DNA from 2 places in the Aeromicrobium phoceense genome. Region 2 is predicted to be linked to the other one. Evidence: riboswitches for the same ligand, from Rfam matches in the RefSeq annotation. Region 2 holds a riboswitch; the other holds the start of a gene.
The links. A riboswitch is a leader RNA that binds a small molecule or an ion and turns the genes downstream of it on or off. The one in region 2 is predicted to bind cobalamin.

Region 1 (7,036 bases), 1.2 Mb from region 2:
GTGAACTTCATCAACCCGTCGGTGGTGGTGATCGGCGGCGCCCTCGCCGAGGCCGGCGAGCACCTGCTGGCCGGCATCCGCGAGGAGGTCTACCGGCGCTCGCTTCCGCTGGCCACCGAGCACCTGCGCATCGTGCCGTCGGTCAGCGGCGAGCAGTCCGGCGTCCTGGGCGCCGCGGCCATGGCGATCGCGCACGTGCTCTCGCCCGAGGCGATCGAGCAGGCCAGCGCCGAGTTGCTGGCCGCCGCCGACTGACGCCGAGTGGCGCAAACCGGGGTCACGAGGGGCGCAAGAACGCCCGCCACTCGGCGAGTGGCGGGCGATTCTGCGCCACTCGCGGTTCCGGTGGGCGAGTGACCGGGGGTCAGTCGCGGCGGCGGCGCGCGACGACGAAGGCGGCCACGGCCACCAGCAGGGCGGCGACGATCGCGATGGGCAGCGCGACCGTGGCGAGGGAGGACGACTCATCGTCGGTCACGGCCTGGTCGCCGTGGTTCTCGTGGTCCGCGACCTCGGCATCGGCACGCGTGGAGGCGTCGGCGGCGGCGTCGACCGGGACGTTCTCGCCGTCGGCCATCAGGTGGTACCTGAGCGCGATGAAGTCGCCCGGGACGAGCTCGTACTCCTGCAGGCCCACCGAGGCGTAGCCCCAGTCCTGGCCCTCCTGGGCCACCAGGAACGCCCAGTAGCCCGGGCCGTTCAGCGCGTTGCCGCACTTCTCCTGCTCCGGTGCCGGCAGTCCGTCGATGCGGCACACCATCGGCATCGCACCGCTCGTCTCCGCGGTCTCGACGCCGGCGGCGTTGAGGGCCTCGAGGCCGGTCGTGCCCACGGCGTCCTGGGCGCACACGACCCGGTCCTCGCCGTCGAGCGAGCCGAACTCCAGCACGATCGGGACGTCGCCGGCCGCCTCGCAGGACTCCTCGGCGGTGGCCGTCGTCGGCAGCGCGACGACGCTCGCCGACAGCAGGGTCACCGCGGCGAGGCGGGCGAGCAGGCTCTTCATGTGGACTCCTTGGAGAGGTACCGGGCGCGCCGGGCGGCGCGCCTCAACGTGGCCAGGACGGCCGGCCCGAGCACGAGCACCAACACGCAGTTCGTGATCGCGCGGCCGAGGTCCCAGCCCCAGAACGAGGTGAGCAGGGTGAAGACGAGGAAGCGCTGCAGGTTCTCCAGCACGGGGTCGCCCGGCACCATGGCCAGCGAGTCCTCCGCGCCGGGGATCGCGATGCCGAGGGTGAACGGCCAGGACGACAGGTTCATCAGCAGCCCGTAGGCGAACGCCGCGATCACCGTGTAGACCGCGAGCACGGCGATCTCCGACCGCCCGGTGAACCGCCGCGGCAGCAAACCGGCGCCCATGCCGACCCACGCCGCGCACAGCATCTGGAACGGCAGCCACGGCCCCACGCCGGAGGTGAGCAGCGCCGACGCGAACAGGCTCGTGCACCCGAGCACGAAGCCGAAGCCCGGCCCGAAGACCCGACCGCCGAGGATCAGCAGGAAGAAGATCGGCTCGACGCCGGCCACGCCCGCGCCGAGGGGCCGCACGGCGGCGTTGATCGCGCTCAGCACCCCCAGCATCGCGAGCGCCTTGGAGTCCAGGCCGCCCTCGGACAGCTCCGCGATCACCACCAGGACGACCACGGGCATCAGCACCATGAAGATGAAGGGCTGGTCCACACGGGTCTGGTCCGGCGCGGGCGCGAAGATCAGCGGCCACAGCAGCATGAGCAGCCCCGCGACGCTGGCGGCGCCGAGCACGAGCGCGGACCGCAGGGTGACCGGGACGGCCTCGGCGGATCGCAGGCCGCTCACCGGACCACCTCCGTGGGCAGCGCGGCCGACACCTCGTCGACGGTGAGCCAGTCGTGACCGAGCACCTTCGACACCTGGGGCGCGAAGGCGGGCGACTCCGCCAGCACCGTGCGGACCGGCCCCGTGGAGACGATCTCGCCCTCGGCCATCACCGCGACGGTGTCGGCCACGGTGGCGACGAACTCCACGTCGTGGCTGGACACGACGATCCCGCGACCCTCGGCGGCGAGGTCGCGCAGGATCGCCGCGAGGGCCGCCTTGCCCGGGTAGTCGAGGCCGCGGGTCGGCTCGTCCAGCACGACCACCGCGGGGTGGGCCGTGAGGACGATCGCCAGGACGAGGGCCAGCTTCTGCCCCTCCGAGAGGTCGCGCGGATGACGGTCGCCGGGGATGCCCGGCGCGAGACGGTCGAGCAGCGCGCGGCAGGTCCCCGGGTCGACGACGGACTGGTCGTCGGCGGCGGCGCACTCGCGGTCGACGGTCTCGAGGTACAGCAGGTCGGAGGAGGTCTGCGGGACCAGGCCGACCAGCATCCGCGCCTCGGCCGGGCGCACGTCGCCCGGGTCCACCCCGTCGACGTCGACGACGCCCGCGGCCCGCGCGCCCGTGCCCTGCACGGCCCAGAGCAGCGAGCTCTTGCCCGACCCGTTGCGGCCCATGAGCGCGACGACCTCACCGTGGCCGACCTCCAGGTCGACCTCCTTCACGGCCGCGAAGCGCCCGTACTGCACGGTGATCCCCCGCGCTCGCAGCGCCGGCGGACGCTCGAACGGCACGTGAACGGGCGGCGGACCGAGCCGCGAGGCGAGCGGCCTCACCCGGCGCCGCGCCTCACGGACGGACAGCGGCAGCGGGCTCCAGTCGGCGAGGCGTCCGAGGTGCACGAGCGGCGGCGCGACCGGCGCGTCCACGAGCAGGGCCGCCGTCTCGCCGATGCGGACCCGGCCGTCCTCGACCACGACGAGCCGGTCGGCGAACGGCACGACGCGCTCCATCCGGTGCTCCGCGACGACGACGGTGAGCGCCAGGTCGTCGACAAGGCGCGCGATCGTGGCCAGGACGTCCTCGGCCGCGGTGGGGTCGAGCGCCGAGGTGGGCTCGTCGAGCACGAGCACGCGCGGGTGCATCGTCAGCACCGAGCCGATCGCGACGCGCTGCTGCTGGCCACCCGACAGCGAGCGCACCGAGCGGCGCCTCAGGTCGGCGATGCCGAGCAGGTCGAGCGTCTCCTCGACGCGGCGACGCATCGTCTGCGGGTCGAGGCCGAGGTGCTCCATGCCGTAGGCGAGCTCCTCCTCGACCACGTCGGCCACGAAGCCCGAGGCCGGGTCCTGCGCGACGTAGCCCACGAGGTGCGCCAGCTCGCGCGGCGGCCTGCCGAGGACGGACGAGCCGTCGATGCGGATGTCGCCGCCGAGCGTGCCGCCGGTGAAGTGGGGCACGAGGCCGTTGAGCATCCCCAGCAGCGTCGACTTGCCCGAGCCGGTGCGGCCGGACACCAGCACCAGCTCGCCCTCCTCGATCTCGAGGGTGACGTCGCGCAGCGTCGGGTCCTGGGCGCCGTCGTACCAGAAGGTCACGTCGCCGAACGAGATCATGCGTCCTCACCCCCCACCTGGTCGTGGGCGACGGGCGCCTGCGGGGCGACGAACACGGGCAGGATGCCGATGGCGACCACCGCGAGCGACAGCACGCTGAGCGGGGGCCAGCCCGGGACGTCGGGGTAGATCACGGGGATCTGCTGCGTCGACAGCGCCTTGAGGCCGATCGCCACGGCCACGCCGGACGCCGCGGTGAGGTACTCGGCCGCCTGCCAGGCGATGGGCCGGTAGCGGGTGCGGTGCACCCGGCGGCCCGCCGACCGCAGGGCCAGCACCGCGAAGACCAGGCCCACGGCCAGCATCGGGTAGGACAGGAAGCGCGGGGCCGTGCCGTCGAGGTAGCCGTAGGTGCCCACGCTGAGGCCGAACAGGCCCACCAGCATCAGCACCCCCGTGGCGAAGCGGTCGCGAGGCGCGACCGTGCCGGAACGGCCGTAGCCCCGCGCGTCCATCCCGGCGGCGAGCGTCATCGAGCGGTCGAGGGCGTCCTCCAGCACGGGGATGACGATGCGGTGCATCGCGCCGGTGCCGCGGCTCGCGTCACCGCGCAGCTTGCGCGCGCGGTTCACCCGGCGCACGCTCTCGGCCAGCTGGGGGAAGACCGAGACGGCGACGACCAGGGCCGCGCCGACCTCGTAGAGCGCCGGCGGCGCGGCGGCGAGCAGCTTCTTGGGGTTCGCCAGGGAGTTCGCCGCGCCGATGCAGATGATCAGCGTGGCCAGGCGCATGCCGTCGTAGAGGCCCAGCAGCACCTCGTTGACCGTGACGTCACCGAGCAGCTGGACGCCCCGCGCCACCTCGGGCAGCGGGATCTCGGGCAGGCCGAACAGCACGGGGTCGCCCGGTGCCGAGCCGCCGCCGAGCAGGATGCGGAAGACGACGCGCATCACCACGATCAGCAGCCCGAAGTACAGGTAGTAGCGGAACGACAGGGCCCACGGGGCGTCGCCGCGGCACGCCGCCACCACGAGCGCCGCGATCGCGACGATGACCAGCAGCAGGAAGGGGTTGAGCGTGAACGACGCGCCCGCCGCGAGGCCGAGCGCCCACAGCCACCACGCGCCGGGGTGCAGCTCGCGCCGGGGACGCCCGGTGGCTGGGCTCCTGACGGGGGTGGAGTCGACGACGGCGGTCATCCGGTCCCCTTCCCCGCGGTACGGGGGCGAGGTCCACGAGGGCGATCGCCCACCCGTCGTTGCGCGACAACATGTGGTGGTGGCCGTCCGGCGCGGGTTCCCGGCTCACTCCGCCGGGTGGGGCGGGGCTCACGGTTGCGGCACAGCACCGGAATCTCACCGGTTTCCCCTGGGCCGGACGTTGGTCCAACGCCCGCGAGTCTACTCCCCCGCGACCGTCAGCCGGACCGGCGTCGGTACCACGTGACGCCCCCGGCAGCGGCCAGCAGCACCACGACGCCGGCTCCCGCGACCAGGGCGGCGGGCGACGTCGAGTCGGACCCGGCCTCGGCTGCCGTGGGCTGGACCGCGGGCGCACCGGCGACCGGCTCGTCCCCACCGGAGGTCGTCGGCGCCTCGGTGGTGGGCGTGGCACTGGACGACGGCGTCGCCGACGGGGTCGGCCCCGACGTGGCCGGCGAGGTCCCCGCGGACGGGGTCGCCGAGGCGCCGGGGACGGCCGCCTTCGGCGCTGCGGTGGCGGTGGTGCGCTCGGTCGAGCCCTTCGGACGCGGCTTGTCCTTCGCACCCGGCTTCGACGTCCCGGAGGTGGGACGCGTCGTCTCCCGGGTCGGCGCCGGTGCGACCGCTGGCTGCACCGACGGCCACGTCCGCGAGGACGAGGTCTGGAACACGAACGCGACGGAGCCGCCCTGCGGCACCTTCAGCGAGGAGGCACCCACGCTCGCGTAGGCCCAGCCGGACTTCCCGTCCGAATAGAACAGCGCCCAGTAGGCGTCGCTCGGGGAGGCCTCGACGCAGGGGTCCGACGCGGGCGCACCGTCGACACGGCACACGAATCCCGGAGCGCGCGACGCGTAGGTCAGCCGGTGGCCGGCGTCGGTGAAGTTGCTCGCGGCACGGCCACCACCGTCGGAGTCGCACCCGACGCTCGAGCCCACCACGACCGTGACGCCCTGGCTGCCGCTGCACGCCGCGGCCTGGGCCGGTGCGCTGAGGGACGCGGGTCCGGCGGCGACCCCGAGGAGGGTCGCCGCCAGGACACGACGGAGCAGTCGGCTCACTTGACGACCCGGAAGACCCTCACGCCGTTGCGCTCGGCGTAGGCGCCACGGACGATGACCTTGACCTTGCCCGTCTTCCGGCCCACCTTCAGGCGGTACGTGTACGTCCCGCTCTTCGACGCGACGCCGCGCTTGACCAGCTTGCCGCGGTAGTAGACGCGCACCGGCTCGGCGGCGGCGAGGCCGCGCACGACGACCTTCTGCACCTTGGCGCGGCGCACCTTGGACTTCGACGAGACCCGCAGCTTCTTGGCGGCCAGCACCTGGACCGACGTGGTGGCGACCGTCCGGCCGGTGGCGTCGGAGACAGCGACCGTGCGACGGGCGGTGCCCTTCGGGACACGGAGCGTGAAGGTGGCGCGGCCCGCGGCCGGCACGACCTTTCGGGCGGTGGAGCCACCGGCGACACGCGCCGTGCTGCTCCAGCCGGCGGCGAGACCGCTCGCGGTGACGTTGACGGTGCCGCCCGAGCGGGCGAACCGCGGCACGGCCGCCGCGGCACGCGGCGACGAGAGCAGCGCGAGGGCCGGAGCCGCCTGCGTCGAGGCGCGGATCCACTGGTCGATCGCGAGCTCGTCGATGCCGTCCGCGGTGCCCGCGGTCAGGGCCGCCCGGTCGTAGGCGATCGCGCCGGTCTCCGAGGCGAGCTTCCCGCCCGTGGCCTCGGTGACCTGGTGGCGGGCGATCCACGAGGCGGCCTTCGTCGCCTCGGCGGCACGACCCGCGCGGCTCAGCGCCACGGCGGCCAGGCCGGTGCTGTTCGTGTTGGGGACGCCGTTGCCGACGAAGGAGCCGTCGGCCGCCTGGGCGGCGGCGATTGCGTCCACGGCGCGGTCGATGACCGCAGCGTCGACGTCGAGTCCGGCCTCGCGCGCGTCCACCAGGGCGTTGAGGGCAGCCGTGGTCGTATCGATCTCCGGCACCTCAGGGCAGGGCGCCGTGAGCACCTGACGGAAGGTCCCGTCCGCGCACTGCTGCGCCGCGACGTAAGCCACCGACGCGGCGGCCTCGTCGCTGTCGCCGGCGATCAGGCCGCGGGTGGCGAATGTCTGGCCGAAGAGTCCGTAGGTGTCGCTGGACTCGCCGGTCTCGTCGTTCGTGGCAGCCTCGATCTGGGCGACCAGGTCACGACCGCCGACCGAGGCGACGTCGCCCCCGGCGGCGTCGACCGCGAGCAGGAGCTTGCCGGCCGACGCCGTGTAGAACGTCGTGACCTCGTTGAAGGTCGACTCGACGTACTCGTCGACGCGGGAGGTGACGGTGGAGAGGATCGTCTGCTGGACGGCCGGCTGGACGCCGAGCGCGCGCAGGGCCCCGAGGACGTCGAGCGTGAGACCGAAGTCGTCATAGTCCCACTGGTCGTTGTGGACGACGCCGTTTGTCAGCTGCGCGGAGAGCCACTGGCCCGCCGCGGAGG
Region 2 (7,036 bases):
ACCCCGAGCTGATCACCCTCAAGGCCGCCCGGCTCATCGGCGCGGCCGACGTGATCGTCTTCCACCAGGGCGTGGGCAAGCAGTCGAACGCGCGACGGATCGCGGCCGAGCTGATCCCGTCAGGGGTGGTCGAGGAGGCCCTCGTCTACCCCGTGACGACGCAGACGACCGAGCACCCCGGTGGCTACGCCGGGGCGATGGCCGACTTCTACGCCGAGTGCGCCGAACGGGTGCGCGCGCACCTGGCGGCCGGCCGCGACGTCGTCGTCCTGGCCGAGGGCGATCCGATGCTCTACGGCTCGTTCATGTACCTGCACGACCGGCTCTCGCCCGACTTCGAGACCCAGGTGGTCGCCGGCGTCCCCGCGTTCGCCGCGGCCACGGCCACCACCGCGCTGCCGCTCGTGCGCCAGACCGACGTGCTGACCGTGCTGCCCGGCACCCTGCCCGAGCCCGAGCTCGCCCGCCGCCTCGCCGACACCGACGGGGCCGTGATCATGAAGCTCGGCCGGACCTTCGCGAAGGTGCGCTCCGCGCTGGAGCAGGCCGGACGCGTCGAGGGCTCCTGGTACGTCGAGCGCGCCTCGATGGACGCCGAGCGCGTCCTGCCCGTGGCGGACGTCGATCCCGAGACGGTCCCGTACTTCTCGATCGTGCTGGTGCCCGGCGACACCCGGCCCGGCGTGGCGCGGTACGACAACCCTGTCGCGGAGGCCGTCGCCCCGGCCGCGGAGGCCGAGGTCGTCGTCGTGGGACTGGGCCCGGGACCGGACCACTGGATCTCGCCCGAGGCGTCGCAGGTGCTGGCCGAGGTCGGTCACGTGATCGGGTACGGGCCCTACGTGCAGCGCGTCCCGCAGCGACCCGGGCTCGTCCGCCACGCCTCCGGCAACACGGTCGAGGTCGACCGGGCCCGCGAGGCGCTCGACCTCGCCCTGGCCGGCGAGCGGGTCGCGGTGGTGTCGGGCGGCGACGCCGGGATCTTCGGGATGGCCTCGGCCGTCTTCGAGGCCGCCGAGGACCCGCGCTACGCCGACGTCTCGGTCCGTGTCGTGCCCGGCATCTCGGCCGTGCAGGCCGTCGCGGCGCGCGCCGGCGCGCCGATCGGCGCCGACTTCGCCGTGATGAGCCTCTCGGACCGGCTGAAGCCCTGGGACGTCGTGGTACGCCGCCTGCGGGCGGTCGCCGCGGCCGACCTCGTCCTGGCGCTCTACAACCCGCGGTCGCGGTCGCGCACCGAGCAGGTGGCGCAGGCGAAGGCCGTGCTGCTGGAGCACAAGTCGCCCGACACCGTCGTGGTCGTCGGTCGCGACGTGGGCCGCGCCGAGGAGAGCCTCACGGTCACGACGCTCGGCGACCTCGATCCCGAGACCGTCGACATGAAGTGCCTGCTGCTGATCGGCGCCTCGTCGACCCGGGTCACGCCGTCCGGACGCGTCTGGAGCCCTCGCTACGTCGAGTGATCAGCCGCGAGCGCGGCGATCCCGGCTGGCCGCGTAGAGGAACGACTCGCCGCCGCGCACGTCGGGTGCCAGCGCCGGCCCGACGAGGATGACGGCCGCCTGACGCAGACCGGCCTGCTCCACCTGGTCGCCGATGTCGCCCAGCGTGCCGCGCAGCACGAGCTGGTCGGGCTGGGTCGCCTTCGACACCACCACCACGGGGCAGTCCTGGCCGTAGTGCTCGGCCAGCTCGGCGGCGAGCTCGCGCGTGCGGGTGATCCCCAGGTGCAGCGCCAGCGTGGCACCGGTCGCGGCGAAGGCGGCGAGCCGCTCGCCCTCGGGCATGGCGGTCGAGCGCGCCTGGGTGCGGGTCAGCACGACGGACTGAGCGACCTCGGGAACCGTCAGCTCGGCGCCCACGATCGCGGCCGCGGCCGCGTAGGCGGGCACCCCGGGCGGCACGTCCCACGGCACCTGCGCGGCGTCGAGCCGGCGTGCCTGCTCGTGCACGGCGGAGTACAGCGACGGGTCGCCCGAGCAGAGCCGGACGACCTCGAGGCCCTCCCCGTGTGCACTCACGAGGTGCTCCGTGATCTCGTCGAGGTCGAGGTGCTGCGTGTCGATCAGGCGGGCGCCCTCACGGCAGTGCCCCAGGACCTCGGCGTCGAGATAGGTGCCCGCGTAGAGGCACACATCGGCGGTTTCCAGCAGGCGCACGGCGCGCAGGGTGAGGAGGTCGGCGGCACCGGGGCCGGCCCCGACGAAGTGGACGGTCATGAGTCTCCCTTGGTGACGGACCACTGGCTGACGGCGCGCGCGGGCGTCCAGCCGGTGAAGGATCCGAGCGGCTCGGCGCGCTCGACGTGCAGGCGGACGAGCTCGCCGCCGTGGCGACCGTACCGCTCGAGCAGCACGGCCTCGGTCTCGGCGGTGACGCCGTGGACGACGAGGCGGCCGCCGGGCCGCAGGGCGTCCCAGCAGCTGTCGAGGACCCCGTCGACCGTCGCTCCCCCGCCGACGAACACCGCGTCCGGCCGGTCGAGACCCTCGAGCGCCTCGGGAGCCGAGCCCTCGACGACCCGGAGCCCGGGGACTCCCAGGGCGTCGGCGTTGCCGCGGACGAGCGCGACGCGGTCGGGTCGTGGCTCGACGGCGATCGCCCGGGCACTGGGCCACGCGCGCATCCACTCGACGCCGATCGAGCCGCTGCCCGCGCCCACGTCCCACAGCAGCTGGCCCGGAGCCGGCGCCAGCCGGGCGAGTGCACTGGCGCGCAGGTCGCGCTTGGTGATCTGGCCGGCGTGCTCGAACGCGTCGTCGGGCAGGACTCCCCCGGCCGCCCAGCCCGGGCCGGAGCCGCGAACCTCCACGGCCAGCAGGTTGAGGCGGGGCACGTCGGTGATGTCCCAGCCTTGCGCCGTCGACGTGGCCCGCGACTCGTCGGTGGAGCCGAGGTGGCCCAGCACGACCAGCTCGGAGTCGCCCCAGCCCAGGTCGGTGAGCAGCGTCGCCACGGCCGCGGGGGTGGTCTCGTCACTCGACAGCACCAGCAGCCGCCGCCCGGCGGAGAGGGCCGGGACGACGAGCCGGACATCGCGCCCGACGACGCTGACGACAGTCACCGACTCGGCCGGCCAGCCCATCCGCGCCCGGGCCAGCGCGACCGACGACACCGCCGGGACGACGGTGACGCGGTCCGGACCGAGCAGCTCGAGCAAGGTGGTGCCGATGCCGGACACGAGCGGATCGCCCGACGCGAGGACGACGACCGGCTCGCGCGCCTCGTCCAGCAGGGCGGGGAGCCGCTCGCGCAACGGCGAGGGCCACGCGACCCGGTCCTGCCCTGCAACCGCAGGGATCGCGTCGAGGTGGCGCCGCCCGCCGAGCAGGGTGGCGGCGGCCCTCACGAGCGACCGTGAGGACTCCGGCAGGCCCTCCCAGCCGTCGGCCCCGACTCCGACGACGGTCACGTGCGCATCCATGGTCGAGCACCCTAACCCGCCGGGTCCGCAGGTCGGGCCCCCTGCCCGAGGCCTGCCGGCGGCGTCTAGGGTGTGGTCGAAGGTTCGAGGTGCCCCACGGCCGATGGCCACGGGGAGAATCTGGGAAGCCGGTGAGAATCCGGCACAGGGCCCGCTGCGGTGACTCAGGCACAGACCTGGGAAGTCCGAAGACCGGCCTCGATCCGACCCGCGACGCTGCCCGCGTCGCGGACCGTCATGGCAGATCGAGCGGGAGCCCTACATGCCAACGCAGTACCCCTTTTGTGCCGTCGTCGGCTCCGACGACATGACCCTCGCCCTCACCCTCGTCGCGATCGACCCGCTCATCGGCGGCGTCCTCGTGCGTGGCGAGAAGGGCACCGCCAAGACCACCACCGTGCGCGGACTCGCCGACGTGCTGCCGCCGGTCCGCGCCTACCGGGGTGATCGGTTCTCCATCGATCCGGCGGACCCCTCCGCCGTCTCCCCCGACGGACCGTTCGACGCCGGGACGCCCGTCGACGAGCGCCCCGTGCGGCTCGTCGAACTGCCCGTCGGTGCGAGCGACGACCGCGTCACGGGCTCGCTGAAGCTCGACTCGGCACTGCGCGACGGCGTGGTCGAGTTCGAGCCCGGTCTGCTGGCCCGCGCCCACCGCGGCCTCCTCTACGTCGACGAGGTCAACCTGCTGCACGACCACCTCGTCGACCTCCTGCTGGACGCCGCCGCGACCGGCCGGGTGAGCGTCGAGCGCGACGGCGTCTCGGTCGAGCACGCGTCGCGGTTCGTGCTCATCGGCACGATGAACCCCGAGGAGGGCGAGCTGCGCCCGCAGCTGCTCGACCGGTTCGGCCTGACGGTCGAGGTCTCGGCGCCGCGCGAGCCCGAGCTGCGCGTCGAGGTCGTGCGACGCCGACTCGCGTTCGACGCGGACCCAGCCGCCTTCGCGGCCGCGTGGGCCGACGAGCAGGACGCGCTGCGCGCACGCCTCGAGTCCGCCCAGGAGCTCATGGGCGACGTCTTCCTCGACGACGACGCGCTCATCACGATCGCCGAGATCTGTGCCGCGTTCGACGTCGACGGGCTGCGCGCCGACCTCGTCACCGCGCGGACCGCCGCGGCTCACGCGGCGTGGCAGGGGCGCACCCACATCACCCGCGAGGACGTCCGCGTCGCCGCGCGGCTCGCCCTGCCGCACCGCCGCCGTCGCAACCCGTTCGACGAGCCCGGCCTCGACGAGGACCGCCTCGACGACCTGCTCGGCGACGACGAGCCCGACCCGGGACCCGACGACGACGGCCCGGGTGGTCCGGACGGTTCGGGCTCGGATTCCCCCCAGGACGGTCCCGAGGACCAGCGCCCGGCAGACGCCCCCGACGCCTCCCCGAACCAGGACGAGCAGCAGCCGCAGCCGGCCGGCGCCGGCTCGGTCGCCGCGGCCGGGGACCCCACCCGGGCGCGACTGCTCGTGGTCCGCGGCACCGGCGAGGGACAGTCCGGGCGACGCTCCCGGGCCCGCACGCCGCAGGGCCGCGTCGTGGGCCAGCGGCCCGATGCGGCGTCCGGTCGCCTCCACCTTCCCGGCACCATCGCCGCGGCCGCCCCGCACCAGCGGAGCCGCGGTGGACTGGTCGACGGGCGTGGCCTCGCGCTCTCGCCGTCGGACCTCCGCCGCGCCGAGACGGTCGGTCAGGAGTCCAACCTCGTGCTGCTGTGCGTCGACGCCTCGGGCTCGATGGCCGCCCGGCGCCGCATGGAGCAGGTCAAGACCGCCGTGCTCTCGCTGCTGCTGGACGCCTACCGGCGCCGCGACAAGGTCGCCCTCGTGACGTTCCGTCAGCACACCGCCGAGGTCGTCCTGCCGCCCACCGGCTCGGTCGACGTGGCGTCGCGTCGCCTGGCCGAGCTGCCGGCCGGCGGTCGCACCCCGCTGGCGGAGGGCCTCGAACGCTCGGCGGAGATCCTGCGGCGCGAGGCGCTGCGCGACCCGTCCCGGCGCCCGCTGCTGGTCGTGGTCACCGACGGTCGCGCCACCTCCGGCGCCGATGCGCTCGGCCGGGCCCACCGGTCCGCCGCGCACCTGGCCGCCACCGGCCTCGACAGCGTCGTGGTCGACTGCGAGACCGGCCGCTTCCGGCTCGGCCTGGCCGCGCAGCTGGCCGGTCACCTGCGCGCCGAGCACGTCCCGCTCGGCGAGGTGACGGCCGACGGCCTGACGGATGTGGTCCACGCCGCCACCTCCTCGCGCGAGGGAGCAGCCTGATGCCGCAGGGCAAGCCGCTGACCGTGCCGGACGACGGCCTCACGACGCGGCAGCGACGCAACCGACCCCTGCTGATGGTGCACACCGGCAATGGCAAGGGGAAGTCCACCGCGGCGTTCGGAATGGCGATGCGGGCGTGGAACCAGGGCTGGGACGTCGGGGTCTTCCAGTTCGTGAAGTCGGCAAAGTGGCGCATCGGCGAGCAGACCGTGCTCGAGCGCCTCGCCCGGCTGCACGAGGAGACCGGCGAGGGCGGGCCGATCGAGTGGCACAAGATGGGCTCGGGCTGGTCGTGGAGCCGCAAGGGCGGCACCGAGGCCGACCATGCGGCCGACGCGGCCGAGGGCTGGGCCGAGGTCAAGCGGCGGATCCACGCCGAGCGCCACCGGTTCTACGTCCTCGACGAGTTCACGTACCCGATGCAGTGGGGTTGGGTGGACGTCGACGACGTCGTCGAGACCCTCGGCAACCGGCCGGGCACCCAGCACGTCGTCGTGACGGGCCGCCGCGCCGACCCCCGGCTGGTCGAGGTGGCCGACCTGGTCACCGAGATGCAGCACGTGAAGCACCCGATGGACGTCGGGCAGAAGGGCCAGCGAGGCATCGAGTGGTGAGCCTCCCGCGCCTCGTCGTGGCGGCTCCGGCCTCCGGGCACGGCAAGACCACGGTGGCCACCGGGCTCATGGCGGCGCTGGCCGGACGAGGCCTCGCCGTCTCCGGGCACAAGGTCGGACCAGACTACATCGATCCCGGCTACCACGCGCTGGCCACGGGTCGTCCCGGTCGCAACCTCGACCCGCACCTGACGGATCCGTCGCTCATGGTGCCGCTGCTCCTGCACGGCGCCCGGGGTGCCGACGTGGCGGTGGTCGAGGGCGTGATGGGCCTGTTCGACGGGCGGATCGGCGGCGACGGGTTCGCCTCGACCGCCCACGTCGCGACCCTCACGGACTCCCCCGTGGTTCTCGTGGTCGACGTCTCGCACGCCTCGCGCAGCATCGGCGCGGTGGTGCACGGGATGGCGGGCTTCGATCCGACGGTGACCATCGCGGGCGTCATCCTCAACAAGGCCGGATCCCCGCGGCATGCCGCCGAGGCCGCCCGCGCCGTGGAGTCGACCGGCATCCCGGTCCTCGGAGTCCTGCACCGTGACGACGGCGTGAGCGCGCCGTCCCGCCACCTGGGGCTCGTCCCTGCCGAGGAGCGCGACGAGGCCGCCGGGGCGCTGGAGCGCCTGGCCGGCCAGGTCGCGGCGCACGTCGACCTCGACGCCGTCCTCGAGCTGGCACGGCAGGCGCCCACGCTCGACGCGCAGCCGTGGGACCCGGCCGCGCACGTCCGGCCGAGTG

Region 1: it holds a riboswitch for cobalamin, as region 2 does, so the genes downstream of both, H1W00_RS04825 (energy-coupling factor transporter transmembrane component T) here and H1W00_RS10655 (VWA domain-containing protein) in region 2, are expected to answer to the same signal.

Annotation. Positions count from the first base shown of each region.
Region 1 is NZ_JACEOG010000001.1:1,018,586-1,025,621, reverse strand. It holds gene H1W00_RS04845 (ROK family transcriptional regulator) at 1-255, shown strand, start outside; gene H1W00_RS04840 (hypothetical protein) at 365-1,006, opposite strand; gene H1W00_RS04835 (ECF transporter S component) at 1,003-1,818, opposite strand; gene H1W00_RS04830 (ABC transporter ATP-binding protein) at 1,815-3,416, opposite strand; gene H1W00_RS04825 (energy-coupling factor transporter transmembrane component T) at 3,413-4,555, opposite strand; cobalamin riboswitch at 4,630-4,765, opposite strand; gene H1W00_RS04820 (hypothetical protein) at 4,774-5,619, opposite strand; gene H1W00_RS04815 (prenyltransferase/squalene oxidase repeat-containing protein) at 5,616-7,036, opposite strand, start outside.
Region 2 is NZ_JACEOG010000001.1:2,204,446-2,211,481, reverse strand. It holds gene H1W00_RS10670 (precorrin-2 C(20)-methyltransferase) at 1-1,463, shown strand, start outside; gene cobM (precorrin-4 C(11)-methyltransferase) at 1,464-2,219, opposite strand; gene cbiE (precorrin-6y C5,15-methyltransferase (decarboxylating) subunit CbiE) at 2,216-3,424, opposite strand; cobalamin riboswitch at 3,495-3,639, shown strand; gene H1W00_RS10655 (VWA domain-containing protein) at 3,687-5,687, shown strand; gene cobO (cob(I)yrinic acid a,c-diamide adenosyltransferase) at 5,687-6,301, shown strand; gene H1W00_RS10650 (bifunctional hydrogenobyrinic acid a,c-diamide synthase/histidinol phosphate aminotransferase CobBC) at 6,298-7,036, shown strand, end outside.